4 regions of the Neobacillus sp. NPDC093182 genome follow, and region 1 is predicted to be linked to each of the others. Evidence: predicted binding sites of a transcription regulator. Region 1 holds the regulator's gene; each other region holds the start of a gene.

Region 1 (7,368 bases):
GCAGCGATGATTGCTGCTGCCGGAAGCATTATGTTTGAAAAAGGTATTCGAGCAGACCTTTCATTAAATGCAAACCCTGGTTTAGACATTGAATTATACAATTAGTTTGAAGTCCTTCTGTTAAGAAGGGCTTTTTTTGTTGGAGAATTGGGTAACAAACAAGAATGAATTGTTACGATAAAGTAGAGGTAAGGAAAATAGGGGAACAATCAAGGATGAATTGTTACGATAAAGTAGAGGCAAGGAAAATAGGGGAACAATCAAAGGTGAATTGTTACGATAAAGTAGAGGCAATGAAAATAGGGGAACAATTAAAGGTGAATTGTTACGATAAATTGGAGGCAAAGAAAATAGAGGAACAATTAAAGGTGAATTGTTACGATAAAGTAGAGGCAAAGAAAATAGGGGAACAATCAAAGGTGAATTGTTACGATAAAGTAGAGGCAAAGAAAATAGGGGAACAATCAAAGGTGAATTGTTACGATAAATTAGAGGCAAAGAAAATAAGGGAACAATCAAGGATGAATTGTTACGATAAAGTAGAGGCAAAGAAAATAGGGGAACAATTAAGGGTGGGTTGTGACCGAAAGAGCTGTGTCGAAGAAAATCCAGCCAGATTAAAGGTGAATCGAATATTCCACACTTTATGGCGTGAACAACATACCTTTTTTGTGGATAACTTTTTTCAGAAAAATGTGCATTGTACGAATTATGTGGGTAAGTCACCATTATTATGTGGACAATGTGGATAAGTAGAGCTTTTTCTGTGGATAATGTGGAAAAGTAGCCAGAGGGTTGTAGAACTAAGTTTTAATATGTGTATAAACTTGTGGAAAAGGAATTCTGGGAAATAAATTTAAGAGTTTTCCGCGAATTTTGTCGACTTTTAAGTTAATTTGTAGAGTTCTCATCTTCGGTGATTAGTGAATATAGTAAATAAAAAAGAATGTTCGAAAGTGGGGATAGAGATGAAAAGAAAAATCATATTAGGGATCGTCATCGTTCTCTTCTTTGGATTAACTGCCTGCAGTGTAGATATTAATATATCAACAGATGATAAGAAACCAGACGTGATTGATAATGGAAATAATCAAGAAGAGGGAGACAATAAACAGTACGAAAACGATGCCTTTAAAGAAGTAACGGTTTCAAAATCGAATGGTAAGGTAATGGTGAAGGGAAAGGCAAGGGTGTTTGAAGGTGTTTTTCAATATGCAGTTATATCTGGAACGGAGATTTTATTAGAAGACCATTATCAAACAGATGGTGCCCCTGCATGGGGAAGCTTTGAAATAACGATCGAAATGGAGCTTTTGACAAAAGAAGAAGTGTCAATCGAGCTATTTGTCTATTCCGCAAAGGATGGTTCGAAAACAGACATATTAACCATTCCGTTAAAATAGTAAAAAGGGGCTTGGATATCAACATCCAAGCCCCCATTTTATTATTCTGCAAGTTCAGCCCATTCGTCCATTAACTGTTCGAGCTCAGACTTTGCCTTTTCATTTTTTAAATTTATTTCCAGCACTTTCTCATGGTCCTGGAATATTTCAGGCTCACATAACTTTTCATCGTTATCCTGGATGATTGACTCCAACTCTTCTATACGTAATTCTATTTCTTCTAATTTTCTCTTACGCTGACGCTCAAGCTTTTTACTTTCTTTATCCTGATGGTAGGAATTTTTATCTTGAACTTCGGATGATGTCTGTTTTTTTACAACGTTCGCACTCTCTAAAGCCTTGAGTTCCTCTTCCTCCAGCTTTTTCTCTAAGTAATAGTCATAGTCACCTAGATATTCTGTGCTGCTGTTTTTGCTAAGCTCCAAAACCTTGGTGGCTATTCTGTTAATAAAGTATCGATCGTGAGATACAAAAATAATCGTCCCAGGGTAGTCGACTAGTGCATTTTCAAGTACCTCTTTACTGTCGAGATCTAGATGGTTCGTAGGCTCGTCCAATATTAAAACATTTGCCTTCTCCAGCATTAATTTGGCCAGTGCCAATCTTGCTTTTTCACCGCCGCTTAATGTTGAAACGATTTTTAATACATCGTCTCCTGAAAACAGGAAGTTACCTAAGACGGTCCGTATTTCTTTTTCACTTTTTAAAGGCCAATCATCCCAAAGTTCATTAAGAACGCGCTTATTCGAGGTCAACTCTGCCTGTTCCTGGTCATAATACCCAATTGCTAGATTTGCACCATATTGAATAGTGCCAGCTAGTGCAGGCAGTTTTTTGATGATGGTTTTTAAAAGAGTAGACTTTCCAATTCCGTTTGGACCAACTAAGGCAATGCTTTCACCTCGATATGCCCGCAACGAAATATTCTCAGATACATTTTGTCCATCATAACCAACTGCTAAGGAGTCCACTGTCAGTACATCATTTCCGGTTTGTTTCTCAATTTCAAAGGAGAAGGTGGCAGATTTCTCATCCCCTAATGGACGGTCCATCAAATCCATTTTCTCAAGTTTTTTACGCCGGCTCTGAGCTCGTTTCGTCGTAGACGCACGGGCTAGGTTGCGCTGGATAAAATCTTGAAGATTAGCAACCTCCTGCTGCTGCTTCTCATATAGCTTTAAATCGCGTTCATAATTGGCAGCTTTTTGGTCTAGATATGCACTATAGTTTCCAATGAATTTTTGAATTTGCTTACGTGAAACTTCATAAACCTGCGTTACGACTTTATCTAGAAAATAACGGTCATGGGACACAATTAAGATCGCCCCATCATAGCCTTGTAAATACTGTTCGAGCCAAGATAAAGTATCAATATCAAGATGGTTGGTAGGCTCGTCCAGGATTAAAATATCTGGCTTGGTTAAAAGTAGTTTCCCCAAGGCAAGGCGCGTTTTCTGTCCGCCGCTTAAGGAAGAGATCATGACCGCACTATCGTGGAAATTCAATCCGTGCAGGATGGAGCGAATATCTGCTTCATACTGATAACCGCCCTGCTCTTTAAATTTCACTTGCAGCTGATCGTACTCATTTAGGATTCTCTCGTATCTGCTAGTGTCCTCAATAGCAGCAGGATCTGACATTTGAACCTCGAGGTGTCGAATTGCTGCTTCCATACTTCTCAGTTCGTCGAAAACTGTCAGCATTTCATCCCAGATCGACAAATTCGACTCTAGTCCTGTATTCTGGGCTAAATAACCAATGCTTACTCCCTTTGGCTTAATGATTTCTCCGCCATCATGTGACAAATGCCCAGCAATAATTTTTAATAATGTCGATTTCCCTGCACCGTTTCGCCCGACAAGTGCAACACGGTCCCGAGTTTGTAATTCTAGTTTTATATTCGATAAAATTAGGTCTGCACCATAGTATTTTGCTAGTTGATTAACTTGTAATAATATCATTGCTTTTCACCTCTATTACTAAAATAAGTGTACCTTATTCCAACAATGCAGGCAATAAAGTGTCTTAGTGTTGGAGAAAATAAGAAAATATCTCGAAAGAAAGAAATGTAAATTTTTCATCATTCGTTCAAAGTTTCACAGACAAATTGTTAAAAATATAGTATGATTTTGTGGGAGGATATTGTTTATGTCTGAATTTACTCATTTTAACGAAGAAGGAAGAGCGAAAATGGTGGACGTTAGTGATAAGCCAGAAAGTGCTCGTACGGCACTTGCTCATTCCAGCATTACGGTTAGTAAAGAAATATATGAAAAAATAACAAATAATGAAATGAAAAAGGGCGATGTTCTTGCAGTAGCACAAGTTGCTGCCGTGATGGGGGCAAAGAAAACCTGGGACTTAATCCCGATGTGCCATCCTATACCTTTGACGGGGGTAAATATATCCTTCTCCTGGGAAAAAGAACATGATACGGCTTTTACATTAAATATTGCAGCTTCTGTCAAAACAAAAGGAAATACAGGTGTTGAAATGGAAGCGTTAACAGCTGCGTCCACTTGTGCTTTAACTGTTTATGATATGTGTAAAGCAGTGGATAAAGGTATGGTCATTGGAAAAACCTATCTGGTTGAAAAAACCGGCGGGAAAAATGGGGATTTCCACCGAACAGAACAAGTTAGATAAATGAACAACTATTTATGAGGGGTGGGAGAATATGAGTAATGAAACAATGAAAATACCACAAGCGACAGCAAAACGGCTGCCCTTATATTATCGATTTTTAAAGAATCTGCATTCTTCCGGTAAACAGAGGGTTTCGTCTGCGGAATTAAGTGAGGCAGTGAAGGTGGATTCGGCAACGATTCGCCGGGATTTTTCTTATTTTGGTGCCTTAGGGAAAAAGGGATATGGCTACAATGTCAACTACCTATTAACGTTCTTTCGGAAAACACTAGATCAAGATGAATTAACAAAAGTAGCGTTAATTGGTGTAGGAAATCTTGGAACCGCCTTTCTAAACTATAACTTTTTAAAAAATAATAATACAAAAATTGAATGTGCTTTTGATGTTGATCCGAACAAAATGGGAACAACGATCCGAGATGTGCCTGTGTTTCATATGGATGAGCTCGAGAAGGTTTTAAGCAATGATGAAATCCATGTTGCCATCCTGACCGTACCTGCACCAGTGGCTCAGCTGATTACGGATCGACTCGTACAATCTAATATTAAGGCGATATTGAATTTCACGCCTGCAAGGTTAAATGTTCCTTCATCTATTCGCGTTCATCATATCGACTTGGCTGTTGAATTACAATCACTTATTTACTTCCTGAAGCACTACCCTACAGAGGAAATAGAAGAATAAAAACAAAAAAGACCTTTTCACAAGTAAAGTGAAAAGGCTTTTTAATGATCCTACTTTTTTATTTTGTCTTTATATCTATTGTAAAAGAAAATCATTCTTAAACCAGATCCGAAGTCAAAGGTGGCAAGTAAAACGAGCAGGTAACTGAAGAACCCCCATCCGTTTTGGGTGACATCTTCAACTGCAAAATAAGTAAATAAGCAGCCAAGTACAATATAAATGATTCCGGAAAACAAGGGTGATCGTCTCATAGAAAGCCTCCGATAAAGTTTTGAATACCTTCTGCCTCACGAATAATTTTATCAATGTCATCTTTATAAACGGACTGTATGACGACAACTAATGTATTCATCGCAACATGGGCAAAAATCGGTACAAGGATATGTTTTGTTTTTACATAGAGAAATGCAAAAGTGAAGCCCATTGCAGAATAGAGAAGCACATGATGCGGTTCCATATGGGCTAAGGCGAAAATAACCGAGCTGATTAACGCTGAGAAGAAAAAGTTAAACCGTTTATGGAGAGTGCCGAAAATAATTTTTCGAAAAACAATTTCCTCTAATATTGGGCCAATTACTGAACTGACTAAGATGGCAAGTGGAAAGGATTCAATGATGTTGAGAATTTGCTGTGTGTTTTCTGAGCCCATTTCAACCCCGATCAGCCGTTCAATATTCGCAGCGAGAGCTTGGGCAAATAAGGCTAGGAAGACACCAAATACAGCCCAGATGGCAGCAAAGCCAAAGGAACTGCCTCTTTCATTCAACCCTGGTTTCTTTATTTCTCTTCGTAATAAGAAAAGAATAATAACCAGAGCAAGGGTGAAGCTGAAAATTAACCAATAGGGGACAACGAGCCCTTGATTTATTCCTAAGTAGCCAAATAGGAACATCAGTCCTGGAATTCCCACTAGGCTTGATAACTGCATGGCTATATAGACAATTAAAATAATCCAATATTCCCTTTTCAAATTAATAAATCTCCTTTAAGCAGCTAATGAAAATATTTTACCCTATTCTTCATTGTACTAATAAAAGCAAGGTTGTTTCAATTTTTAAGGTTATCGGAAAAACTATGTATATTCCCACGTGTAAATCACATACTTGTAAGGTTGCAAAAAATAATAAAAAATTGCTGCTTCATACTTGCAAAATTTTTTTCCATTTATTATTATAAGAATTGTGTTAGCACTCAAGTTAAGAGAGTGCTAATAAGTCAGAATTACATATCTATTTGAGGAGGTTGTTTGATTTGTTAAGACCACTAGGTGATCGTATTGTCATTGAGCTTGTCGAATCAGAAGAAAAAACTGCAAGCGGTATCGTGTTACCAGACTCAGCTAAGGAAAAGCCTCAAGAAGGAAAAGTTGTTGCCGTAGGTACAGGCCGAGTGCTTGAAAGCGGCGAACGTGTTGCTCTTGAAGTTTCTGTAGGCGATCGTATTATCTTCTCAAAATACTCTGGTACAGAAGTGAAGTTTGAAGGAAACGAATATTTAATTTTACGCGAAAACGATATCCTTGCTGTAGTTGGACAATAAGGATTTTTTAAAACAATATTGAGTTTAAAAAATACGAGGAGGTTTTTTGAACATGGCTAAAGAAATTAAGTTTAGTGAAGATGCACGCCGCGCAATGCTTCGTGGTGTAGACGCATTGGCAGATACAGTAAAAGTAACTCTTGGACCAAAAGGACGTAACGTGGTTCTTGAGAAGAAATTCGGTTCACCGCTTATTACAAATGATGGTGTAACAATCGCGAAGGAAATCGAATTAGAAGACGCTTTTGAAAACATGGGTGCTAAGCTTGTTGCTGAAGTAGCTAGCAAAACAAACGATGTTGCTGGGGACGGAACAACAACTGCAACTGTTCTTGCTCAAGCTATGATTCGTGAAGGATTAAAGAACGTTACAGCTGGTGCTAACCCAATGGGTATCCGTAAAGGGATTGAAAAGGCAGTTACTGTAGCAGTTGAGGGCTTAAAAGCGATTTCTAAGCCTATCGAAGGCAAAGAGTCTATCGCACAAGTTGCTGCTATTTCTTCAGATGATAAAGAAGTAGGTCAATTAATTGCAGAAGCGATGGAGCGCGTTGGTAACGACGGCGTTATCACAATCGAAGAATCTAAAGGCTTCACAACTGAATTAGACGTTGTTGAAGGTATGCAATTTGACCGCGGATATACATCTGCTTACATGGTAACAAACACAGATAAAATGGAAGCTGTTTTAGAAAATCCATATATCTTAATCACAGACAAAAAAATCTCAAGCATTCAGGAAATCCTTCCTGTCCTTGAGCAAGTAGTACAACAAGGCAAACCATTATTGTTAATCGCTGAAGATATCGAAGGAGAAGCACTTTCTACTTTAGTATTGAACAAACTTCGCGGAACATTCAATGCAGTTGCTGTTAAAGCTCCTGGCTTTGGTGACCGTCGTAAGGCAATGCTTGAAGATATCGCTGCATTAACTGGCGGTGAAGTAATCACTGAAGAGCTTGGCCGTGAATTGAAAACTACTACAATCACATCTTTAGGACGCGCTTCTAAGGTTGTTGTAACAAAAGAAAATACAACAATCGTTGAGGGTGCTGGTGCAACTGAAGAGATCCAATCTCGAGTTAACCAAATCCG
Region 2 (7,368 bases), on a different contig from region 1:
AAAAGGAGAGGCAAGTTATGGTGAGCAATTTCAGTTTTCAGTTGTTCCTAATGTAGGAAATGAGAGAGTGGAATTTGAACTTCTTATTAAGAATAATGAGGAAGCTCCATTGCATTTTGAGTTTCCTACCTCACAATATTATGAGATTACTGTTACTGACCGAACCGGGCATGAGGTATATAGATATTCAAAAGGACGATTCTTTTTACAGGCACTGCAATACCTAAAAATTGAACCGCAACAAACCTATCGAAAAATAGAAAGCTGGGATTACAAAGTAAATGGAAAAAGAGTTCCTGCCGGGCAATATACGGTTACTGCCACTCTTTTACCGAGAAAACTTAATGACCAACCATTAAATAACAACCAAAGTGTAGTCAGCAAGGTGAATTTTAATGTGCCAGCAGAAAATTCTGGCTTTCGACGACCGGAATCAAAGGAAAATTGAAAAAGTGGTAACCATGAAGGAGCCTAACAGAGCTATTAAAACAGAAAAGCTGGCACGTTTCTGAGACGTGCCAGCTTTCCCATTATTTTAATTGATCAAGCTCATTTTGCATTTCTTGGAGCTGACTTTGTTCTGCGAAGGTTGAATTAGCATATGCCGAACTTAATGCATTCTTTGCCTTCGAAATCACAGAATCGCGATCAGCAGGGTCGGCAGACTTTGCCATCTCAACAAATCTTCTTGCTTCTTGGAACAACTGGTTTCCCATCGTTATATTCCCCCAAGCGAGGATTCACGCACATTGGACATTTTCTGGGCTTCCGCTTCAGCGTAGGTCATGTGGTAAGGAATACGTTCATCATGCTTACTGACAGTATCCACTCCTTGCTGGACAAAGCGTTTTGATTTGTTTCGTTTACCCATTACAATCCCTCCAATTTGGTGAGCTTGGTGTAAGCAGGTTAACTGCCTCACAAAAATAGTATGCTCAAATCAGAGTATTTCATTTAGGTAAACAATGGTGAACCACTATCAATATTTTAAGTTTAACAAATCTGACAAATATACCCCAATCCCGTCTTCCTCATTGGTCAAGGTTACTTCATTGGCAATCGTTTTGACTTTATCAATGGCATTGCCCATCGCAATCCCTCGGCCAGCATATTCAAGCATTTCTAAATCATTATCTTCATCGCCAAAAGCAATAATTCTTTCTGCGGGAATGTTGAAGTATTCAGAAGCCTTTTTTAAACCCACAGCCTTGCTTATACCGGTCTTAATAATTTCAATGACATGCCATGGCGCCGCCCAGCTGCGATGATCAATCACTTCCGCGTGAACGTCAGACAAATGCTTACGTATATGTTTTAATTCATCTTCCTCTGTATGAATTAACAAACTAGTAGGAGAATCCTTTAAGTAATTTCGCAAATCGCCCGTTGTTACATTTGGATTGCCCATGCTAAAAATATCTAACAGCTTTTCATCATGATAGTGGAAATAAACATCATCAATCACTTCGGCAATAATATTGTGAAACTGAAAGGATCGGCACGCTTCTACAATCTCTTTGGCCACTTTTACGTCAAGTGGGTCATGAAAAAATCCCCAGCTGGCATCGAGCGGGTGATGCATGAAGGCACCATTAAAGTTAACAATGGGCGTGTCTAACCCAAGCTCGTGATAATAGGGTTCACTTGAACGATAGGGTCTGCCTGTGGCAATCATGACCACATGTCCTTCTTCTCTCGCTTTACTTAAAACTTTTTTAGTTTTCTCGGAAATCGTTTTATTATCTTTTAATAAAGTTCCATCTAAGTCTAGTGCAATTAAATGTTTTTCTGCCATATTGACTCCTTTTGAATCGTTTTCTAAACAATAAGTCTAAGCTTTAGATAAATAGTTAACGAAATGATACACTACAACTATGGATTTTTTTGTTGGAAAGTCATACCATTATAACTACTATGTTAACAATTTTATACCGTACCTGTAAAAAAATTCACTTCATAAGATTTTGCTTTCAGATATAATTATTTTACCCAGGAGGATTTACCTACGTGATTATCGTTGAAAAAAGTTTGGTTAATAATAATCCCTTCCTACATATAGTAAAGAAAAGTGGACAACAAGAGAAACTTCCGTTTATTATTTTTACTCATGGTTTTACTAGTGCCAAGGAAAATAATCTTCATTATGCTTATTTATTAGCAGAAAAGGGTTTTCGAGTCATCCTGCCAGAGGCGATTTATCATGGTGAAAGGGAACAGGGTTTAACCGAAAGAGATCTATACGGTCATTTTTGGGAAATTGTCATCAAGACAATCCATGAATTAAACATTTATAAGGAATACTATGTAGAAGAAGGATTAGCAGATCCTGAACAAATTGGACTGGCTGGAACCTCTATGGGCGGGATTGTGACCTTGGGTGCTTTGACTAAATATAAATGGGTCAAAGCTGCAGTTAGCTTAATGGGGATGCCAGCATATGAAGATTATCTGCATTGGCAATTAGCACAAATGAAAAATCTTGGTGTTAGCCTTTCTTTTACTGATGAGCAAATTGCAGAGCAATTATCAGTTTTACGTCAATATGATTTGAGTCTGCAGCCAAATAAGCTTGAAAATAGACCATTGTTATTTTGGCATGGAAAAAAAGATCCTATTGTGCCTTTTGAGTTAACATATCGTTTTTATCAATCTGTAAATCAAAACTATAGTAAAAACCCTGGTAATATTCACTTTATTACAGATGAACATGCTGACCATAAGGTAAGCAGAGAAGGATTAAAAGCAACAGTTGAATGGTTTGAGAAACATTTACTACAATAAATAAAAGGAGTGGTATAGATGAATGAAGAGTTAAAAGAAAATATTATGGGTGCATTAGAGCTAGTAATCGACCCTGAGTTAGGTGTAGATATCGTTAATTTAGGTTTAGTCTATGATACAGAAATGGACGATGAAGGAAATGTAACGATTACCATGACATTAACTTCCATGGGCTGCCCGCTTGCTGGAACTATTGTGGATCAGGTGAAGCGAGCATTAGCGGATATCCCTGAAGTAAAAGAGGTCGAGGTTAATATTGTGTTTAACCCGCCATGGAACAAGGATATGATGTCACGTTATGCAAAAATCGCATTAGGAATTCGTTAAGTAAACAAGAAAACAGCAGAGATTCTGCTGTTTTTATTTTGCACTTCACAATGTGGACATATTTTTTTAGACGTAATGTGAGGTAGTTCACTTATCCATAGTGGAATCCCCTATATAATTACAAGTAATAAGGCTGTTTGGTTTTTGAAATGGCCGTTTTAGGAGGCGTTTCATATGGCTTTTGGCCGAGATTTTAATAAAGATCCATTTATCGTTATATGGGAACTCACACGTGCATGTCAATTAGCTTGTTTACATTGTCGTGCAGAAGCTCAAGTAAGAAGAGACCCACGTGAACTAACATTTGAAGAAGGTAAGAACCTAATAGATCAAATATACGAAATGAATAATCCAATGCTGGTGTTTACGGGGGGAGACCCATTAATGAGACAAGATGTTTTTGATATTGCAAAATATGCAGTAGAAAAAGGCGTTAGAGTTTCCATGACCCCAAGTGCGACACCAAATGTCACAAAAGAAGCAATTGAAAAGGCGAAGGATGTTGGTCTTTCCCGATGGGCTTTCAGTATTGATGGACCAACCGCTGCTGTTCACGATCACTTCCGTGGAACTGCTGGTTCCTTTGATCTCACAATGGAGAGAATTAACTATTTGCATGAACTAGAAATTCCCATTCAAATAAATACAGTTATTTCTAGATACAACATTGAATACCTAGATGAAATGGCAAAAATGGTGGAGGATTTAGGATGTGTACTTTGGAGTGTCTTTTTCCTTGTTCCGACAGGAAGAGGACAGGAGTCTGATATGATTTCGCCTGTTGAACATGAGAAGGTATTCAGATGGTTATATGACCTTAGTAAGAGTGTTTCTTTCGATATTAAGACTACCGCTGCCCAACACTATCGCCGTGTTGTTATCCAGCAAAAGATGCGTGAAGCAAAAGATCAGACAGATGAAATAAATTATTTAAGTGCATTAACAGAACAAGGCTTAACAGGTTCAATTGACGGACTTGGTCGAGCACCTAAAGGTGTAAATGATGGAAATGGCTTTGTCTTCATCTCACATATTGGAGATGTGTATCCAAGTGGATTATTACCAGTTAAAACAGGAAATGTCCGTGAAACACCGCTAGCGGAAATTTACCGCGAGTCACCAGTATTCCAATCACTAAGAAATCCGGATCTTTATAAAGGAAAATGCGGGGTGTGTGAATTCCGTCATGTATGTGGCGGCTCAAGATCTAGAGCCTATGCGATGACAGGGGATTATTTGGAAAGTGAACCGTTCTGTGTGTATATTCCAAAAGCAATACGTGAAAAACAAGTGCAATAAAGGCTCTTTTCTTATACAAAAAAACAGTATCAATAAAAATATGGAAGCAATCGAATTCGATTGCTTCCATATCACTATTCAATATTGCAATAGATAGCAGGGCAATTTTCACAGCCAATTTCATCCTTTAAATATTGCAAATCTAGAATGGAGATTTTCCCTTTTTTAATATTGATGATCTTATCTTTTTTTAATTCACTTAGGATACGGTTCGTGCTCTCTCTCGAAGTCCCGCAGAAGTTGGCCAGTTCCTGGTTAGTTAATGGTAAATCGATTAATATTTCATTATCTTTATGAATACCATAGCTATTAGACATGCGGATTAGAGTAGAGAAAAGTGCTCCTCGTTTGCCATTTAGAACAAGATCACGAAATTTTGTTTGTGTTTTACGGAAATGGTCACTCATCCATTTCATAAACTCGAATGCAAGCTTGCTATTTTGGAAAATCTCACTTTCAATCACATCTTTTTTGATGGCAACGATTTCTCCTTCCTCCAATACTTTAGCACTTAATAAATATCTCGGATTGTCGGTAAAGAGTGTTAATTCTCCACAAATATCATTTTCTCCACATATTCTTAAGGAAAGTTCACGTCCATCGGATGTAATTTTACTGATTTGTACTTTACCAGAAACAATAATATAAAGTTCTTCTGCAGCCATTCCTTCTTGAAATAAATAGGTGCCTCTTTCACTTTTAATTTTTCGATCAGCAAATTTAAGCAGTTCTTTTATTTCTAATGAATGAGTTGGTTTCATTTTAGTCACCATGTATTTCACCTCAAAGTCATTTTTAGACTCATCTTCTAGTATCGATAGTCTTATTTTAACTTACGATTTGACCTTCGCGCGGAGTAAACAATGACAATATAGTGAAAACTCATCTAATTACATGAAACACGTTAAAAAAATGTAAAAGAAATGTTATGATAGTGAATAAAGTAACAGTATTTTTTATTAATAGTTGGTACACTTGCATTATATTATTCGCTTTTACAATAATGGAGTTGATATGAATGGAAAAGACCATTATTAAAGATAAATTCGCACGCCCATTACGTGATTTAAGAATCTCAGTAATCGATCGTTGTAACTTTCGCTGTCAATATTGCATGCCTGCAGATCAATTTGGAGATGATTTTGAATTTCTGCCGAAAAGTGCCCTGCTGACATATGAGGAAATTGAAAGAGTAGCAAAAGCTTTTGTAAGTGTTGGTGTAGAGAAAATTCGTCTAACGGGCGGGGAGCCGCTGCTTCGCAGGGACCTTCCCATTTTGGTGAAAAAGCTATCGGAAATTGATGGCTTAAAAGATATCGCTCTAACGACAAACGGAGTACTTCTTCCTAAACTCGCTGATAAATTAAAAGAGGCTGGACTAAAAAGAGTGAACATAAGCCTCGATACATTAAACGATGAGCTGTTTGGGATCATAAATGGACGAGGCGTCGGCACTCAGCCGGTGTTAGATGGGATTGAAGCAGCTAAAAAAGCTGGTCTCAGAGTCAAAATCAATATGGTTGTTAAAAAAGGCCTTAATGATTCAGAAATCATCCCAATGGCAGATTTTTGCTTAAAAAATGGATTAGAACTCCGCTTTATTGAGTATATGGATGTTGGCTCTTCTAATGGCTGGAAAATGGATGATGTGATTACAAAAAAACAGATTTACATTATGCTTAAAGAGCACTATCAATTAGAGTCTCTTGACCCAGCCTATTTTGGCGAAGTTGCAAAATTATATAATTATACGAACACGGACGTTAATGTTGGCTTTATCTCCTCCGTCTCAGAGTCTTTCTGCAGCAGCTGCACGCGCTCGCGACTTTCTGCAAATGGACAAATTTTTACTTGTTTATTTAATGGGAATGGTCATGATATCCGTAACTTTATGAGAAACGGTGCGACAGATGAAGAACTGCGAAACCGAATAACAGACATTTGGAATGGCCGAAATGACAGATATTCAGATGAAAGAACAGAAGAGACAGCAAAGAATCGTAAGAAAATTGAAATGTCCTATATCGGCGGCTAGACCTCTTTTACTATACGAGATGTTTTTTAAATAGAAAAAGAGGCTGTAAAATATACAGCCTCTTTAACTTACCCTTATTAAAAATATCTAGGGAATAAGATATTATTTTCTAAATGCACATGCATAAAAGTTAATCCTTCAAGATCTTCTAGCCGCTTATAAACTAAACGGTAGGTTCCACAAGCGTCTAAAGGCAGAGTGTAATCAGAAGTTACGGCACGAATCTGTCTTAAGATTTCACCTGCATGATCATGTTCTTTTTCTAACTCAACAATCATGTTAATCGCTTCTTCACGATTTTCTGCCGTTCCATCCGCAAGTTGTTTAATTAATGGAAAGACAACAGCTTCCTCTTTAGCCATATGCTCCATTAATTCTTTTTTGAATTCATAAAATAATTCATGAACCTTTAAAAGCTCTGGATGACTGTCGCCGTGTACACGGGAAACCTTGGTAACATAGGGGCTAAGCAGTGATAATTCTTCTTCAGAAGTATGGTGATAATGGTTGATAACATGATCAATAATCGTAGTTGAATCCGATTTAGTCCAAACTTCTAAATCTGTTTCAGCAGAACTATTTTTTTCAAATACTACTCTAAGTTCCTCCATTATTGCTTCTTCATTTATTCCATTTGCGGCAATGGCTTCGGATAATGGAATATTGCCTCCGCAGCAAAAGTCGATTCTGAATTTCTTGAACACATCACTCGTTTTTGGCAGTTCATTTACGATATCTCTAACCAATGTATTTGTAGAAAAAGGGAAAGTAATCATAATTTCCTCCTAATGTTTTGTTCGTTTCTAGCTTAAGAATAAGGCATTCCCCGAAAAAAGTGGGTGACCTGAATCACACAATGGCAATGATTTAATAATTTTTTTGTCTATGTTGTGATGTTTGCTATATTTGTGACGATTCGATAGGTT
Region 3 (7,368 bases), on a different contig from region 1:
GCTGAATGTTTGACAGATACCCTTGAACTGGATTCTAAGGCAGCGATGATTTTATTAGAAAAAGGGCTGGCCATGCGCCCGCCTGTTATTCCGTATCCACAAAAATTAGAATTTGTACATAAACAATCGTTTATCTTAGAAGGGGTAGGAAGAAGGGAAGCACTAACGGGAACAGAGGTTACCAATCTCTATGCAAACGTTCTGACCAATCGCCTTGGTGTGGCCATTACAACCGCTTTTAGCCAAGTGGCCAAGTCCAAGCAGGTCCGAAAATATCTTTTAAGAGGTAAAGATGTATCCTTGAAGCATATTAAAGTCTTAAGCAGCTATTTGGAAATGGACTCACTAGGAGTTCCGATTGCGTTTGAACAGGAAGTGACAGATTCCACTGAATCCCCTTTTTCTGATAAATTAATGATGTTTCATTTTAATCTAATGATTTATGCTGGCGTAGGTAACTACGGGATTGCGATATCGGAAAGTCAGAAAACCGACTTAGTTGTTGATTATTCAAGATTTAATGTGGAGGTTCTGAAACTTTCCGAGGATGGAGCCAATCTTATGATCCAGAACGAATGGTTAGTACAGCCGCCATTAGCAGCAAATCGTAGAGATTTGGCAAAAAATTAGAGTTGAATTAATTATAAAAAGCATTTATAAGATTTCGTTTCTAAAACATAAAAGAAGGCATGCCACAGCGGGCATGCCTTCTTTATCTATAATTATCCGCGTCTTCCGCCTCTGCCGCCACGTTTCGTTTCGGTGTTGCGTTTTAAGCTGGATAAGTTTTCTTCACTAGCTTTTAAGAATTTAGCCATTTTATCTTCAAAGTTCTCTTTTGGCTTAAAATTGCCGCCTTTTGAACGGAAGTCTTTTGATGGCCTGTTATCTCTTCCTTGGCGTTGTGGACGCTGGGAATAAGAAGAAGTTTGACCTTCTGGCTTATCAATAGCTTTTTTAATAGACAAGGCAGTTTTACCGTCTTTCTCACTAATTACCTTAACTTCAACTTGATCTCCTACTTTAAGATGATCATTTACGTCTTTAACATAGCTATCAGCTACTTCACTGATGTGCACAAGACCAGTTGTGCCACCTGGTAATTCTACGAACGCTCCAAAATTAGTAATACCCGTTACTTTACCTTGTACTTTGCTGCCTACTTCGATCGACAAAAAGAGTTCCCCCTAAATAATGTTTTCAACACTTAATTATACACGGTTAATCAGACAATTTCAAGCGGTTATCTGTCTTTGAGCCAGTAAACATAAAAAAGGTCCAATGACAGGATAAAATCCTATCATCTGGACCTTTTTTTAGTAATCAGTAACAATTCGGTTACGATCAAGAAAAGCTTCTATGACTTCACTCACTTGAAAAGATACCTGCGGTGAATCATAGTTTTCAAAGACATGCTCACATTCAGTTTTATAAGCCATGATTTCATCATAGTGTGCTAAGTGTCTTTGAATATCTTCTTCTGTATCCTTTCGAGCCTGATGTCTTGCAATAACCGTGTCACGGTCAGCAAAAATGAAAAAGCGCATGACTTTGTCACCATACATGCTTTTCAATTTTTCAGTGCCTTCAGGATTTAATGTTAAATAGACAAGATTATGATTTTCAAAAGCTTTAACGATATCCTCTTCGCGGATTCCGTAATGAATTCCATCGATATCTACGCTTTCAAGGAATTCATCGTTGTCTTTCAGCTTGTTGAATTCTTCTTCCGAAACAAAATGGTAGTCTACGCCATCTTGCTCGTAATGACGGGGAGGACGAGTCGTGTAAGAGAGGACAGTTTCCATATCAAACGCGGTCGCGACCATTTTGGCAATCGTTTTTCTCCCAGAGCCATCGGGTCCAGTGTAAATGAAAAGCTTTTCCTTATCTTTGATTTTATACATAGATTACCTCCTAAAAAAAATATAGTAAATAAAAAAAGAGATCCACAGATGTATGAAATTGCTGTCCAGTGAGTGATCTATAATATCCTTATAGCAGGATATTTCTATTATAACAGATTTTCGAGAAAAATTTGGACTTTTCTGTTTTTTAATTATAGGAGATGACTATACCATAAGGCAGCTTATAAAAATACTGTACCGTTTCTCTTTAATGTTGTAAAGCTGTTGTGTAACAATACATTGAAATAAAAAGTCGAAAAGTGTTGTATTTCAAGTATAATGAACATATTCAGATTTTGCATATGATATTTCTTTCAGAGAAATCCTATATAGAAGTTGGATAATACTAAAAAATGAGGTTGCTACATGAGTGAAAAAAAGTTTGAGGATTATCCGTTAAGCGAGGAAATAAGAAGGGCGCTTACGGTACTAAAATACGATAATCCTACAGAAGTACAAAGAGAAGTCATACCAAAGGCATTAGAAAATCAAGATTTGGTTGTAAAATCACAAACAGGCAGCGGCAAGACTGCTTCCTTTGCGATTCCGATTTGCGAGATGATGGACTGGGAGGAGAAAAAACCCCAGACATTAATCCTGACACCGACTCGGGAGCTGGCTGTCCAGGTTCGTGAAGATGTAACAAATATTGGCCGGTTTAAACGGATTAAAGCGATGGCGGTTTATGGGAAAGAGCCTTTCTCGAAACAAAAGGAAGAATTGAAACAAAAAACGCATGTAGTCGTGGGTACTCCTGGTCGAACCATCGATCACATTGAAAGAGGAACACTCGAATTAGATAAAATTAAATATTTAATCATCGATGAAGCGGACGAAATGCTAAATATGGGCTTTATTGACGAAGTAGAAGCCATCATCAAAGAACTTCCTGAGAACCGGGTAACCATGGTCTTTTCTGCAACGCTGCCGAAGGATGTTGAAAACCTCTGCCATCGATATATGAAAGATCCGATTCATATTGAGATCGCTGCAACTGGTGTCACAACCAATACGATTGAACATGCAGTCATTGAAGTGAAGGAAGAAGATAAGATTTCACTTTTGAAGGATGTAACAGTAGTTGAAAATCCAGATAGCTGTATGATTTTTTGCCGGACAAAAGAAAATGTAGAGAATGTCTATATGGAATTGGAAAAAGCTAATTATTCCTGTGAAAGACTACATGGCGGGCTGGAACAAGAGGATCGGTTTGCTGTGATGGATGGATTTAAATTAGGGAATTTCCGTTATTTAGTAGCTACGGATGTGGCCGCGAGGGGAATCGATATTGATAATGTGACACTGATTATTAATTACGATGTTCCGATGGAAAAAGAAAGCTACGTACACCGGACAGGCAGAACAGGCAGGGCCGGCAACAAAGGAAAAGCGATAACCTTCGCAACACCATTTGAAGGGAAATTCTTAAAGGCGATTGAAAGATATATTGGCTTCGAAATTCCCGCAATGGACGCTCCGACGCAGGATGAAGTTACGAGTGGGAAAGCGGCATTTGAAGAAAAACTTAGCGGGCGGAGAGTAGTCAGAAATAATAAGACTGCAAGAATTAACAAGGATATTACCAAGCTCCACTTCAGTGGCGGCAAAAAGAAGAAGCTTCGCGCAGTGGACTTTGTTGGGACCATTTCCAATATTCCAGGAGTTTCAGCGGACGATATTGGCATCATCACCATCCAGGACAACTTATCTTATGTTGACATTCTTAACGGCAAAGGCTCATTAGTCCTGCAAGCCATGGAACACACCACTGTCAAAGGAAAAAAATTGAAAGTAAGTAAGGCTTTAAAATAATGAATCAAGACTGGGACGATTTCATCGTCCCTATTTTTATCATAAAAAAGGAGATTTGCTGCCCAATGAAGTATTTTAAATCACAAATGAAGCAATTAGTAAAAGAAAATAAAGAATTACAGGTGCACTTAAAAGAGTTGATTAACGAACATGATCTTGAGAAAAATTTTGCTCTAAAGGCTTTATATCATTCAGAAGTAGCAGACGGCGGGAAATATCAGACAGCATATCAAGCTCTCGACGTGCCAAAAGAGTAAGTTTACTGAAGGAGAGGGGAAGGAAATGAATATAAAGAATATTTTACTGGTCAGTCCGATGTATAGAGAACTTCAGGGATTAATAGAAAAGGAAGCTTCACATAAGATTTTTCGTTTTATGCCGGAGGAAGAGTTATCACAGAAAGATGTAAGCTGGGCAGATGCACTCGTTTCATTTAATTTAAAAGCTGACTATGACTACAACACTGTGAAATGGGTTCACTCGTTGGGCGCAGGCGTTGATCGTTTTTTACATAAGAAAGATTGGAATCAAGGGATCGTATTAACAAGAACGATTTGTTCGTTTGGACAAAGGATTGCAGAGTATTGCTTGAGTTATGTCCTAAAAGATTTACAGCTGCATGACCGCTTTCAAGCGCAGCAGCAGCAAAAAAATTGGGTTCAGTCTACACCGAAATTAATAGGAGAGCAAAAAGTGCTGGTTTATGGAACCGGTGAAATCGGTCAAAGGATTGCGAAAGTATTTTCCGGATTAGGGGTTGACGTGTACGGGGTATCTTTAAGCGGGAAGGAAAAAGCTGGTTATAAAAAGGTTATGACGGTTGATTCCCATTTTTCTGTATTAAATGAAATGAATTATCTGATCAATACATTGCCGTTGACGGAAAGAACAGAGAAATTATTTGATGGTGCCATCTTTAATCAATTCTCTAGTGCAGGATTTATTAATGTGGGGAGAGGTGCTTCAGTTGACGAAGCATCCTTGCTGCAGGCATTGAATGAAAACACAGTTAGATTTGCTGTACTTGATGTATTCGAACAAGAGCCGCTTCCAGATAGCAATCCGTTATGGAATCATCCTAAAGTTCAAATAACTCCACATATCTCCGCCGTTACGACCCCGAGGGAGGGGGCTGCTTGTTTTCTCGAAACCCTTAAGAACATTGACGAAAACAGGCCGCTTACTAATAGAGTTGATACAAAAAAAGGCTATTGATATAGCTGTAGTCCAAAACCCTAAATTAGGGTTTTTTTCTTTTTTAAGTTACCCTATATACTTCACTATGGTAACGCTTTAAAAATAGTAAAGAAATGTTCACATGTGAAGGCGTGAAAATGAGGTAAAATGAACGTATGTCATACTTATGTGAAACAATTCACAATAGATTAGTTTTCAAAAATAACAGAGGTGAATCACCATGGGCGAACTTTCAATAAGTGCGTTACTGATAAGATTTATTTTAGGAGGAGCAGCTGTAGTTGTTTCAACACTAGTTGCTAGGAATTTAGGTGAAAAGGCTGGAGGGATCTTTGCAGCATTTCCAGCTGTGTATTTAGCAGCTTTATTGACAGTTGGTTTGGACTTCAGTGGTGATGAACTTGTAAATCATTCCATATTATTGTCCAAAGGCGCCATAGTCGGCATGGGAATTAATATTATGGTAGCGATTCTTGCAGGTTATCTCTTGCCAAGACAAGGATGGAAACGCGGACTTTTACAAGCTATGGGATTTTGGCTGGTTGTTTCAATGGCTGTTGTGATGATTACAACTTACGCATGAGGGAAGGGTGCTATTTATGTATAAGGATTTACTGATTCGCTTTATTCTCGGCGGGGCAGCCGTAATGGTAAGCTATTTAATAACAGTCATTTCTCCATGGAAAATTCTAGCTGGAATCTTTGCAGCATTTCCAGCCGTGATGATTACAGCGGTGTTAATGGTGGGGATTGCTTCTGGTTCAAAAAATGCAGCGAAGATTGCAAATGGGTCGGTTTTTGGAATGATTGGCGGTGTGGTGTGTGTGGCGACGGTATGGACCGTATTACAAGTCAGCAGCAACTGGACGTTAAGTATTGTACTTGGGCTCCTGTTCTGGCTGGGCAGTTCCATCATTGTTTCAACGTTTAGAGACAATCTTAAAAATAAAAGAAGAAATATCTTTGGAACGAATATTCTAATTAGACATAAATAACGACAAAACAAGACGGCAGTTGGCCGCCTTGTTTCATGTTACATATTGCGTATAAACTATATAATGATTATTCCTCTGTATTTTCTGTACCTTCAGTACCTTCTTCTGTACCTTCAGTACCTTCTTCAGTACCTTCTTCGTTTTGTTCTATTTCTTCTGTTTCTGTGTCATCATTTCCATTATCAGCACAACCAGTGGCAACTCCAAGCAACATAAAAACTGACATTGTAGCAACTAACCAAGTCTTGAAACTTTTCATCTCAAAATTCCTCCTTGAATGCTTGCAATTTGTACTACAGGATTATCATACAAGCTTTTGAAAGGAAATAGATTCAATTTGCCATTTCTTAACATTGATTAACCTCTTCTTTAAATTAACTCAAACAATTTGAAGTAAAATTTACAAAAAATTTAAAATACTTGTATAACATATCCAATCAGAGTGGATTACATAGGTAAATGGTAACAGCCAGGGTGAAGAAAAGATTGACCGTTTTTAATAATTTTGTTACTCTATACTTAACTTTTTTTCTTATCATGAAACTTTTTGGAAGCAAACATTTTGATGAAAATACATTAATATATAGAAAATTAATATAAGTAGAAGGTGGGTAAAATGAACTTACAAGCAGATGTTTGTATCGTTGGCGGCGGACCTGCAGGAACATTACTCGGACATTTATTAGCTAAAAACGGTGTATCAACTATCGTAATAGAACGATCTGCTGGAGTGAATAGGCAATTTAGAGGCGAGCATATTAATGCCGAAACAGAAGCCATCCTAAAAGAGCATAAATTATTTGAGAAAATAGAAGAGCTAGGTATCCTCAAAATGAAAAAAGTAGAATACTATTCTGGTAGAAATATGGTGAAGAGTATTTCTCCAGGCGTCCATGAGGATCACGTTGGTATCCATGTACCACAAGCACATTTATTAAATGCAATCATTCAAGAGACGGAACACAATAATCAATTCCAACTTTTATTTAATACAACGGTTAAAGAATTAATTCAGGATGAACAGGGAATCTATACGGGTGTAAAAGCACTACAAAACGGAGAAGAAATTACGATCTCATGCAAAGTGACAATCGGGGCAGATGGTCGTTATTCAACGGTAAGGAAGCTTGCAAAGATACCGACAATCGAAATGACACACGGATATGATGTCCTGTGGGCAAAAATTCCAGCTCCAGAAGGATGGGAACCGACAACAAGAATGGCACTGGTTAATGGTCATCAGCTTGCGTTGTTTAGCCAAACGGGAGGATTCATTCAAATAGGCTGGAATATACCAGAGGGATCTTTTCCTACATTAAGGAAAGGTTCTATACAGCCTTTCTTAGAACCATTGATTGAAAGTTTTCCAGAGCTAGAAGATGGTGTGAGAGAACATCTTCAATCCTGGAGCGACTTTGTTTGTTTAAAGGTACAAAGCTCCCGCTGTGAAACATGGG
Region 4 (7,368 bases), on a different contig from region 1:
GCCACATAAATTTCCCAGCCTCCATCAATTCCAACAAAGCCAATGTCCTTAATTCCTGCTTCTGAGCAGTTTCTTGGGCAGGCTGACACACCCATTTTCACTTTATGAGGAGTATCAAGACGTTCAAATTTCTTCTCAAGTTCAATTCCCAATGACATAGAATCCTGTGTTCCGTAGCGACAGAACTGTGCTCCCACACACGTTTTTACAGTGCGAAGTGTTTTTCCATATGCATAGCCAGATGGCATATCCAGCTCTTCCCACATACTTGGCAAATCTTCTTTTTTGACTCCGAACAAGCCAATCCGCTGTCCGCCAGTTAGTTTTACAAGTGGAACCTCATATTTTTCTGCCACTTCGGCTATCTTTTTCAAGTCGGCAGCAGTCGTAACTCCGCCATACATCCTTGGAACGACTGAGTATGTTCCATCCTTTTGGATATTGGCGTGCATTTTCTCGTTTACAAGACGGGAGTCACGATCATCCTTATATTCATCCATGTGAATCATACCTAGGTAGTAGTTAATAGCAGGACGGCATTTCGTACAGCCTTCCTCGTTATTCCACTCTAGAACGTTCATCACTTCTTTAACGCTCGTTAAGCCCTTTTCTTTAATTTCAGCAACTAACTCTTCACGGCTGATGGTTGTACATCCGCAAATGCTGGTTTTCTGTGCAGCGGCAGCGTCAAATTGATCACCTAGTGTATAAGCTAAAATGTCATTTACCATTGGCTTACAGCGCCCGCAAGAACGTCCGGCATTTGTGCAGTGACTTACTTGATCAAGAGTTGTCAGACCTTGTGTTTTAATCGCTTCAACAATGGCTCCTTTTGTCACGCCATTACAGCCGCATACCAATTCATCATTCGGCATGGAAGCTATATCACCGCTAATGCCTTCAGCTGAACATTGTGATTCAAAAATGGAGATTCCTGTGATATCTTCTTTTTTTGAAAGCATTCTGAACAATCTGGTACTATCTTTGGTATCACCATAAAGGACAATCCCAACAATCTTGTTATCACGGACTAAAACCCGCTTATAGATACCATCAAATTCGTTATAAACCATAATTGATTTTGTTGTACCATCTTCAAAAATCTCACCAGCTGAGTAAAGGTCCACTCCAGCGACTTTAAGTTGAGTTCCAGTTACCGAGCCTTCATATGGTGCAGCTTCTTTCCCACAAATTCTTTCTGCAAGGATTTTCCCTTGTTCGTATAATGGTGCAACTAGCCCGTATACAATCTCTCTGTGCTCAGCACACTCACCCACTGCATACACATTTGGTGCACTTGTTTCCATAAAATCGTTCACGACAATTCCACGATTGACATAAATTCCGCTTTCATTAGCAACCATTGTGTTAGACTTAATCCCGATTGCCATTACAACTAGATCCGCTCTCGCAAAAGACCCATCTTTAAAACGAAGACCAGCAACACGTTCATCTCCTATGATTTCAACGGTTTCCTTTTCCATCAAAAATTTCATGCCTTGGGATTCGAGCTCTGCTTTTAGGAGACTAGATGCAATTGGGTCTAACTGGCGTTCCATTAAATTCGGCATTAAGTGTACAACATCAACCTTCATTCCAAGGTTAATTAATCCTCGTGCGGCTTCAAGTCCAAGAAGCCCTCCTCCAATTACAACAGCTTTTTTATAATCTTCCGCTGACTTGATCATCATTTCACAATCTTTTATATCACGAAAACCTGTAACGCCTATTTTGTCCGCACCTGGAATGGGCAGAATGAATGAGTTCGAACCTGTAGCAATAATTAATTCATCATACTCTACTTCACGGCCTTGGTCGGAAATTACCTTCTTTGCTTCTACATCGATCTTCGTTACTGCTTCTCTAGTGTATAATTGAATATTATTTTCTTTATACCAGTCTAGCGGATTAATGATGATTTCTTCAAAGCTTGTATCACCTTGAAGAATATTCGATAATTTTATGCGGTTGTAGTTTGGATGTGGTTCCTGTCCAAAAACAGTAATTTCAAATTGATTTGGTGAAAGTTTAAGTATTTCCTCAATCGTTCTAACCCCGGCCATCCCGTTTCCAATCATAACTAGTTTTTTCATGTTGGATCGCTCCCTTATATTTGATAATCTATGAATTTACGTTATTTAAGTTTTTCTCTATAGATACATTGTAAATGCTGAGGTCTTGAAAAATTGTGAGGTACGTCACAAATCATTAGTAGTTTGTAAACTATTTCACATTATTGTCATAAACTAAGGGGTGAATTGTTTAGTTGAAGATTTATGGACACTTTATTGAGGGTTTTGAACACTTTTTTAGGTGTTTTGGACATTTTTCCAGAGGTTTTGTACATTTTTCAAGGTGTTTTGTATATTTAGACATTTTTTTCCATAAATTCAAGAAACAAAAACCCCTTCTCAACCAAGAAGGGATACAAAATGTAATATTAATACATCTCAGATGTAGTTTAAGCTTGCATATGAAGCAACATTGCGAACAATTTCACATTATTGTCATGAAAAAATTATAATAGAAAGACCCTGATGTGATTAATTTTACTATTTGGTCACTGTAGCTTTTCTGGAGTTACCCAATTACCTTTTCATTTTCAATCTCGGTCACTCCAAATACCTAAAAAAGAACAAAAAAATCATGGGTGAGCCTTCCCTCCACTAAGGCAAGTGGAACAAAGAGCACACCCATGATTGATGGAAAGATGTTTATATCGACTTTGTCGGCAAGGTTAGGCCGCCACGTCTCTGCGTGTAAAAAGGAGCCAGGATATCAGATTGAACACGAGAAAATAGACAGCGAGCACTCCGATGGAAAAGGACAATGTCATTCCCTCTTGGAAAGGATGTCCGTTCAGGTACTGGGTAAGATCCGTGTTGGCGAACAACAGGTACTTACTCCAATCAAACCGCTGCAGTGCCTCCAAAACAATATTACCCGCAAACAAGGCGCCGATGGAAAACCCGATGGCCATCGCGCTGCTTCGGAAGGCGGACGAAATCGTAAAGGCCATCGTTACGTACATGACCGTAGATACACCGTTAAGCATATACGTTTTCCACAAATTGAGGACCATATTCCTTTCGACGATTTCCCCCTCCGCAGTCATGCTAATTAATGGGAGATCCATGTATCCAAAGCCGTATAAGATTCCATTCATCACGACGGAAATGACAAACAGAGTGAGTAACAACAGCATGCCGAACAACAGAAAAGAGATATACTTAGAGACAAGAATCTTGACCCTGCTAGCAGGCCTGATGAGCAGAAGCTTGATCGTTCCGGACGAAAATTCTCCCGCCAAGCTGTCTCCCGCAATGATAATGGTGAAAATAGTAATCACGATCATCAGATTGGCCGAACCGTTCACGCCATCCCACATGGTGCCGTCGGTCGAGCGAATATTCTGTTCCAAGTGATAGTCATTGAGTGCAATCTGCTGCTCGTAGAACATTCGATCATCTTCACCCAGCTTAGGCTGCTTCAGAATTTCGCTATATTGCTGATTCTCCTGCTGCAGTGCTGCCCGCCAGCCTTCGCCTTCCGCCTTTTTTCCATCGGAATGCCATTCAATGAAATTAACAAAAAGCACAAAAGCGGCCATAAGTCCGACCAGGATCCACGTTCGCACCCGTCGGTAAATCTTCATATTTTCATTGAGTACTAGATTAACCAATTTGTCTACCTCCCGTAATTTCCAAGAATCGTTCTTCTAGAGACTGGCTAACCATTTGGACGCCATAGATACGAATATTGTTCTTCATCAGCCCTGCTAGAATGTCCGGGATGCGCTCTCGCTCAGTAGTAACTTCGAAGAGTCCATCCTCAACCAGTTTGACATCCTGGACACCTTCCATCTGTCTTATGGTCAGCAACGCCTGTTCCGGCGCCTGTGCTTGAATATGATACGTTTGAATTTGATCTTCTCTCCGGGTAAAACTCTGAACCGGCATTACCTCAATCAGCTTGCCCTGCTGGAGGATGGCGACCCGGTCGCACATAAGCTCCATTTCGGACAACAGATGGCTGGAGACGACTACGCTGATTCCTTCTGTACGGGTTAAATGCCGCAAATAATCGCGCAGCTCACGAATCCCAGCCGGGTCAAGACCGTTTGTCGGTTCGTCCAGAATGAGCAGGGACGGCCGATGCAGCAGGGCTTGAGCGACTCCGAGACGCTGGCGCATGCCGAGTGAGTATTTTTTGACTTTGTCATGGATTCGGTTTTCTAGCTTGACTAGCGATACCACTTCGTCAATCCGTTCCTTGGTTACCCCAGGCACCATTCGGGCGTAGTGAACGAGGTTTTGGTACCCGCTCAAATACTTGTACATTTCTGGACTTTCCACGATAGCGCCGACGTGGCGGATTGCTTGCTCGAATTCAGTTTTGATATTTTTACCCTTAATCACAATCTGGCCCTTCGTGATTGACATCAGACCTACGATCATGCGGATAGTTGTTGTTTTACCGGCCCCATTCGGACCAAGAAAACCGAAAATTTCGCCTTGCGGTACGTCAAATGTAAGATCGTCGATGATGGTAGTTCGGCCAATCCGTTTGGTCACATGACTCAAGCTGATGATAGGTTCGTTACTCATATTTTCCTCCGTTAATGATAGATTTGGACATTTCGTCCTTTCGTTCACCATGTAAAATATCTTTACTCCATGAATTACTTCATCACTTTTGAGATTCACTTAGCAAGGATAGGAAGTCCCAAAAGCAAAACAACTATTTTATATGAATCGGTGAACCTTGTTTTATAAATAGCACCTTACCTATTTATTCTCGATTTGACTTTAACACATAATTTATTGTTTTACAATAAATAAATGTCGATTATTATAATAAAATTATTGTTAAATGATTTTTCATTTCAGTTTAGATACGGAAAAAGCACTTCTCTGTCACACAGGGAAATGCTTTTTTGCTTAAACGATTTAATTAATACACTTGTGCAACGAACCTGCACCATTGTTTACAACAATTTAATTTATTGCCCCGTATCTTTGATCAGCATTCAAAACGTTTATAGATCAAAGAGATATTTTGAAGGGGGAGTTGTAAATGACTCTGACTATTCTAGGTTTATATACATCAAAACTTGAAGAAATATATCAGACTAAAGCAGTAATAAACAATACTCCATAGTCACGATTTCTTTCGTTCACACACTATATATACTATACCTATAAAAGTTTAGGGAGAAATTATCATTAATAATTGGTTAATTAGAGGAGGGATTTCAATGACCGTCAATATTTTGTTCTTTACCATTATGGTCGAAAAACGAAAGATAAGTATTGAAGAAGCTATCCACCAAGAAGTGGTTGAAAAAATGTATGAGAATAATAAAGTCCAGCGAATTTCTATGTATGATTATATCTAACGCTTTTACAATTGCAGATTTTTATAAAATATAACCTTGGTTGTCGGACGTTAACATTGGTTAACGTCCGTCAAATTAAAATAGATCGGTCCGATATCAGCCAGTAAATGGTAAATAGTCTAGTGTCATAAAAAAGGAATTTCTGTTAAGAAGGTGTATAATTGAATAATGAACTTTTCACGGAGTTGTTCAATGCTGTTTCTTAATTACGGAGGTTATGATGAAGTTTTTCATAAAAATAAATACTATTAGCGCCTTATACGCTTTAGCTTTGTTTATAGCAATTGAACTCATAATAAATGTAACGCGTATAAGTAGTTTAACTGGCTGGAGATGGGATAATATTTACATTCTTGTTGCTGTTATTAATGTACTTGGACTTCTACTTTCAACAATACTATTTATTTACTTAACAAAAAAATGGAAGTTAGGTAGAAAAAACAGCTATTGGTTACTCATTCTGTGGGTACCGTATTTCATTCTTTTATTATCTTGTTTCACTGTTTTAGTTCCTCTTAGTTCAGGAGTTACACTTTTTCCAAGATTTAGTCTTTTGATATTTGGGTCTAGCCTTCTGTTTCCGGTCTACATACTTTTTATTAATGAATACGCGTCACCTTTAATTGCAGATGAAGAGGAAATAATGCAGCCATAATTGATTTGATCCATCAATTAATACAAACCTTTTATCATTCGTTCAAGTACTTCACTATCAAAAAAGCCCAATTCATATGAATTGGGCTTGAAAAATTGGATATTAATACATTTCAGATGTAGTCTTTGCTTGCATGTGCAGCAAGAGGTAGTCAGGACCGCCTGCTTTGGAGTCCGTTCCAGACATGTTGAAACCGCCGAACGGCTGATAGCCAACAATTGCTCCCGTACATGAACGGTTGAAATATAGGTTACCAACATGGAAGTCTTCACGAGCCTGCTCTAAGTGTTCACGATTAGTGGTGATAACCGCACCTGTTAAGCCATACTCGGTATTGTTCGCAATTTCAATGGCTTCCGTAAAATCCTTCGCCTTCGTAAAACCAACTACTGGACCAAAAATCTCTTCCTGCATGATGCGTGCACCTGGAGAAAGGTCTGCAATTACAGTCGGTTGAATGAAATAGCCTTTTGAATTGTCTCCTTCTCCGCCAGTCATTAGTCTTCCTTCTTGCTTGCCGATTTCAACATATTCCATGATTTTCTTGAAAGCATTGTTGTCGGTAACTGGTCCCATGAAAGTTCCTTGCTCAGTTGGGTCACCTACAGTTAATTGGTTGGTTAATTCAACAACACGGTTTAAAACCGTATCATAAACATCCTCAACGATTACCGCACGAGAACATGCTGAACATTTTTGACCAGAGAAGCCAAATGCGCCTGCAACGATTGATTGTGCAGCCAGCTCTAAATCTGCTTCGGAGTCAACCACAATCGTATCTTTACCGCCCATTTCAGCAATCAAACGCTTCATCCAAACTTGACCTGGATTCACTTTAGAAGAGCGTTCGAAAATACGAAGTCCAACGTCGCGTGAACCTGTGAAGCTGATGAAACGAGTATCTTTATGGTCTACTAAGTAGTCGCCCACTTCAGCACCGCTTCCTGGTACGAAGTTTAATACACCTTTAGGCAGACCTGCTTCTTCCATTACTTCAACGAATTTCGCTGCAACAATTGGAGTGGTAGAAGCTGGTTTTAATAAAACGGTATTACCTGTAACAATCGCTGCTACTGTTGTACCAGCCATAATTGCTAATGGGAAATTCCAAGGTGAGATGATGATTCCCACACCTAGTGGAATATAGTTATAACGGTTAAATTCGTTTGGACGGCTATTAACGGGAACACCATCTTTAAGTTCCAGCATTTGGCGGCCATAATATTCAAGAAAGTCAATTGCTTCTGCAGTATCTGCATCCGCTTCCTTCCATGGTTTACCTGCTTCCTTTGTTAAAAGGGCAGAGAACTCGTGC

Evidence for each region. Region 1 encodes Rex, which represses fermentation and respiration genes when NADH is low (regulators of the CRP and FNR family bind a similar motif). Its sites were predicted from a motif close to TTGTGAAATATTTCACAA; they were not measured.
Region 2: ACIQAA_RS13410 (TIGR04053 family radical SAM/SPASM domain-containing protein) is a predicted target of Rex. The motif match lies at 3,184-3,201, and genes of this name have one in related genera.
Region 3: ACIQAA_RS16465 (DUF3147 family protein) is a predicted target of Rex. The motif match lies at 5,083-5,100, and genes of this name have one in related genera.
Region 4: nirB (nitrite reductase large subunit NirB) is a predicted target of Rex. The motif match lies at 2,217-2,234, and genes of this name have one in related genera.

The regions. Positions count from the first base shown of each region.
Region 1 is NZ_JBIVOI010000021.1:113,278-120,645, reverse strand. Features, by position in the region: gene tsaD (tRNA (adenosine(37)-N6)-threonylcarbamoyltransferase complex transferase subunit TsaD) at 1-105, shown strand, start outside; gene ACIQAA_RS28545 (hypothetical protein) at 216-752, shown strand; gene ACIQAA_RS28540 (Gmad2 immunoglobulin-like domain-containing protein) at 969-1,403, shown strand; gene ACIQAA_RS28535 (ABC-F family ATP-binding cassette domain-containing protein) at 1,445-3,364, opposite strand; gene moaC (cyclic pyranopterin monophosphate synthase MoaC) at 3,552-4,049, shown strand; gene ACIQAA_RS28525 (redox-sensing transcriptional repressor Rex) at 4,081-4,734, shown strand; gene ACIQAA_RS28520 (YdiK family protein) at 4,785-4,985, opposite strand; gene ACIQAA_RS28515 (CPBP family intramembrane glutamic endopeptidase) at 4,982-5,704, opposite strand; gene groES (co-chaperone GroES) at 5,986-6,273, shown strand; gene groL (chaperonin GroEL) at 6,326-7,368, shown strand, end outside.
Region 2 is NZ_JBIVOI010000006.1:221,286-228,653, forward strand. Features, by position in the region: gene ACIQAA_RS13380 (BsuPI-related putative proteinase inhibitor) at 1-448, shown strand, start outside; gene ACIQAA_RS13385 (DUF3813 domain-containing protein) at 531-716, opposite strand; gene ACIQAA_RS13390 (hypothetical protein) at 719-871, opposite strand; gene ACIQAA_RS13395 (Cof-type HAD-IIB family hydrolase) at 980-1,795, opposite strand; gene ACIQAA_RS13400 (prolyl oligopeptidase family serine peptidase) at 2,008-2,781, shown strand; gene ACIQAA_RS13405 (metal-sulfur cluster assembly factor) at 2,800-3,108, shown strand; gene ACIQAA_RS13410 (TIGR04053 family radical SAM/SPASM domain-containing protein) at 3,283-4,407, shown strand; gene ACIQAA_RS13415 (Crp/Fnr family transcriptional regulator) at 4,482-5,180, opposite strand; gene moaA (GTP 3',8-cyclase MoaA) at 5,426-6,442, shown strand; gene ric (iron-sulfur cluster repair di-iron protein) at 6,520-7,218, opposite strand.
Region 3 is NZ_JBIVOI010000008.1:230,780-238,147, reverse strand. Features, by position in the region: gene ACIQAA_RS16495 (DUF3231 family protein) at 1-630, shown strand, start outside; gene ACIQAA_RS16490 (S1 domain-containing RNA-binding protein) at 723-1,175, opposite strand; gene ACIQAA_RS16485 (guanylate kinase) at 1,317-1,907, opposite strand; gene ACIQAA_RS16480 (DEAD/DEAH box helicase) at 2,274-3,719, shown strand; gene ACIQAA_RS16475 (hypothetical protein) at 3,785-3,976, shown strand; gene ACIQAA_RS16470 (D-2-hydroxyacid dehydrogenase) at 4,002-4,934, shown strand; gene ACIQAA_RS16465 (DUF3147 family protein) at 5,137-5,499, shown strand; gene ACIQAA_RS16460 (DUF3147 family protein) at 5,516-5,911, shown strand; gene ACIQAA_RS16455 (hypothetical protein) at 5,979-6,170, opposite strand; gene ACIQAA_RS16450 (FAD-dependent monooxygenase) at 6,528-7,368, shown strand, end outside.
Region 4 is NZ_JBIVOI010000024.1:26,244-33,611, forward strand. Features, by position in the region: gene nirB (nitrite reductase large subunit NirB) at 1-2,093, opposite strand, end outside; gene ACIQAA_RS29640 (ABC transporter permease) at 2,738-3,682, opposite strand; gene ACIQAA_RS29645 (ABC transporter ATP-binding protein) at 3,675-4,607, opposite strand; gene ACIQAA_RS29650 (YrzI family small protein) at 5,258-5,398, shown strand; gene pruA (L-glutamate gamma-semialdehyde dehydrogenase) at 6,156-7,368, opposite strand, start outside.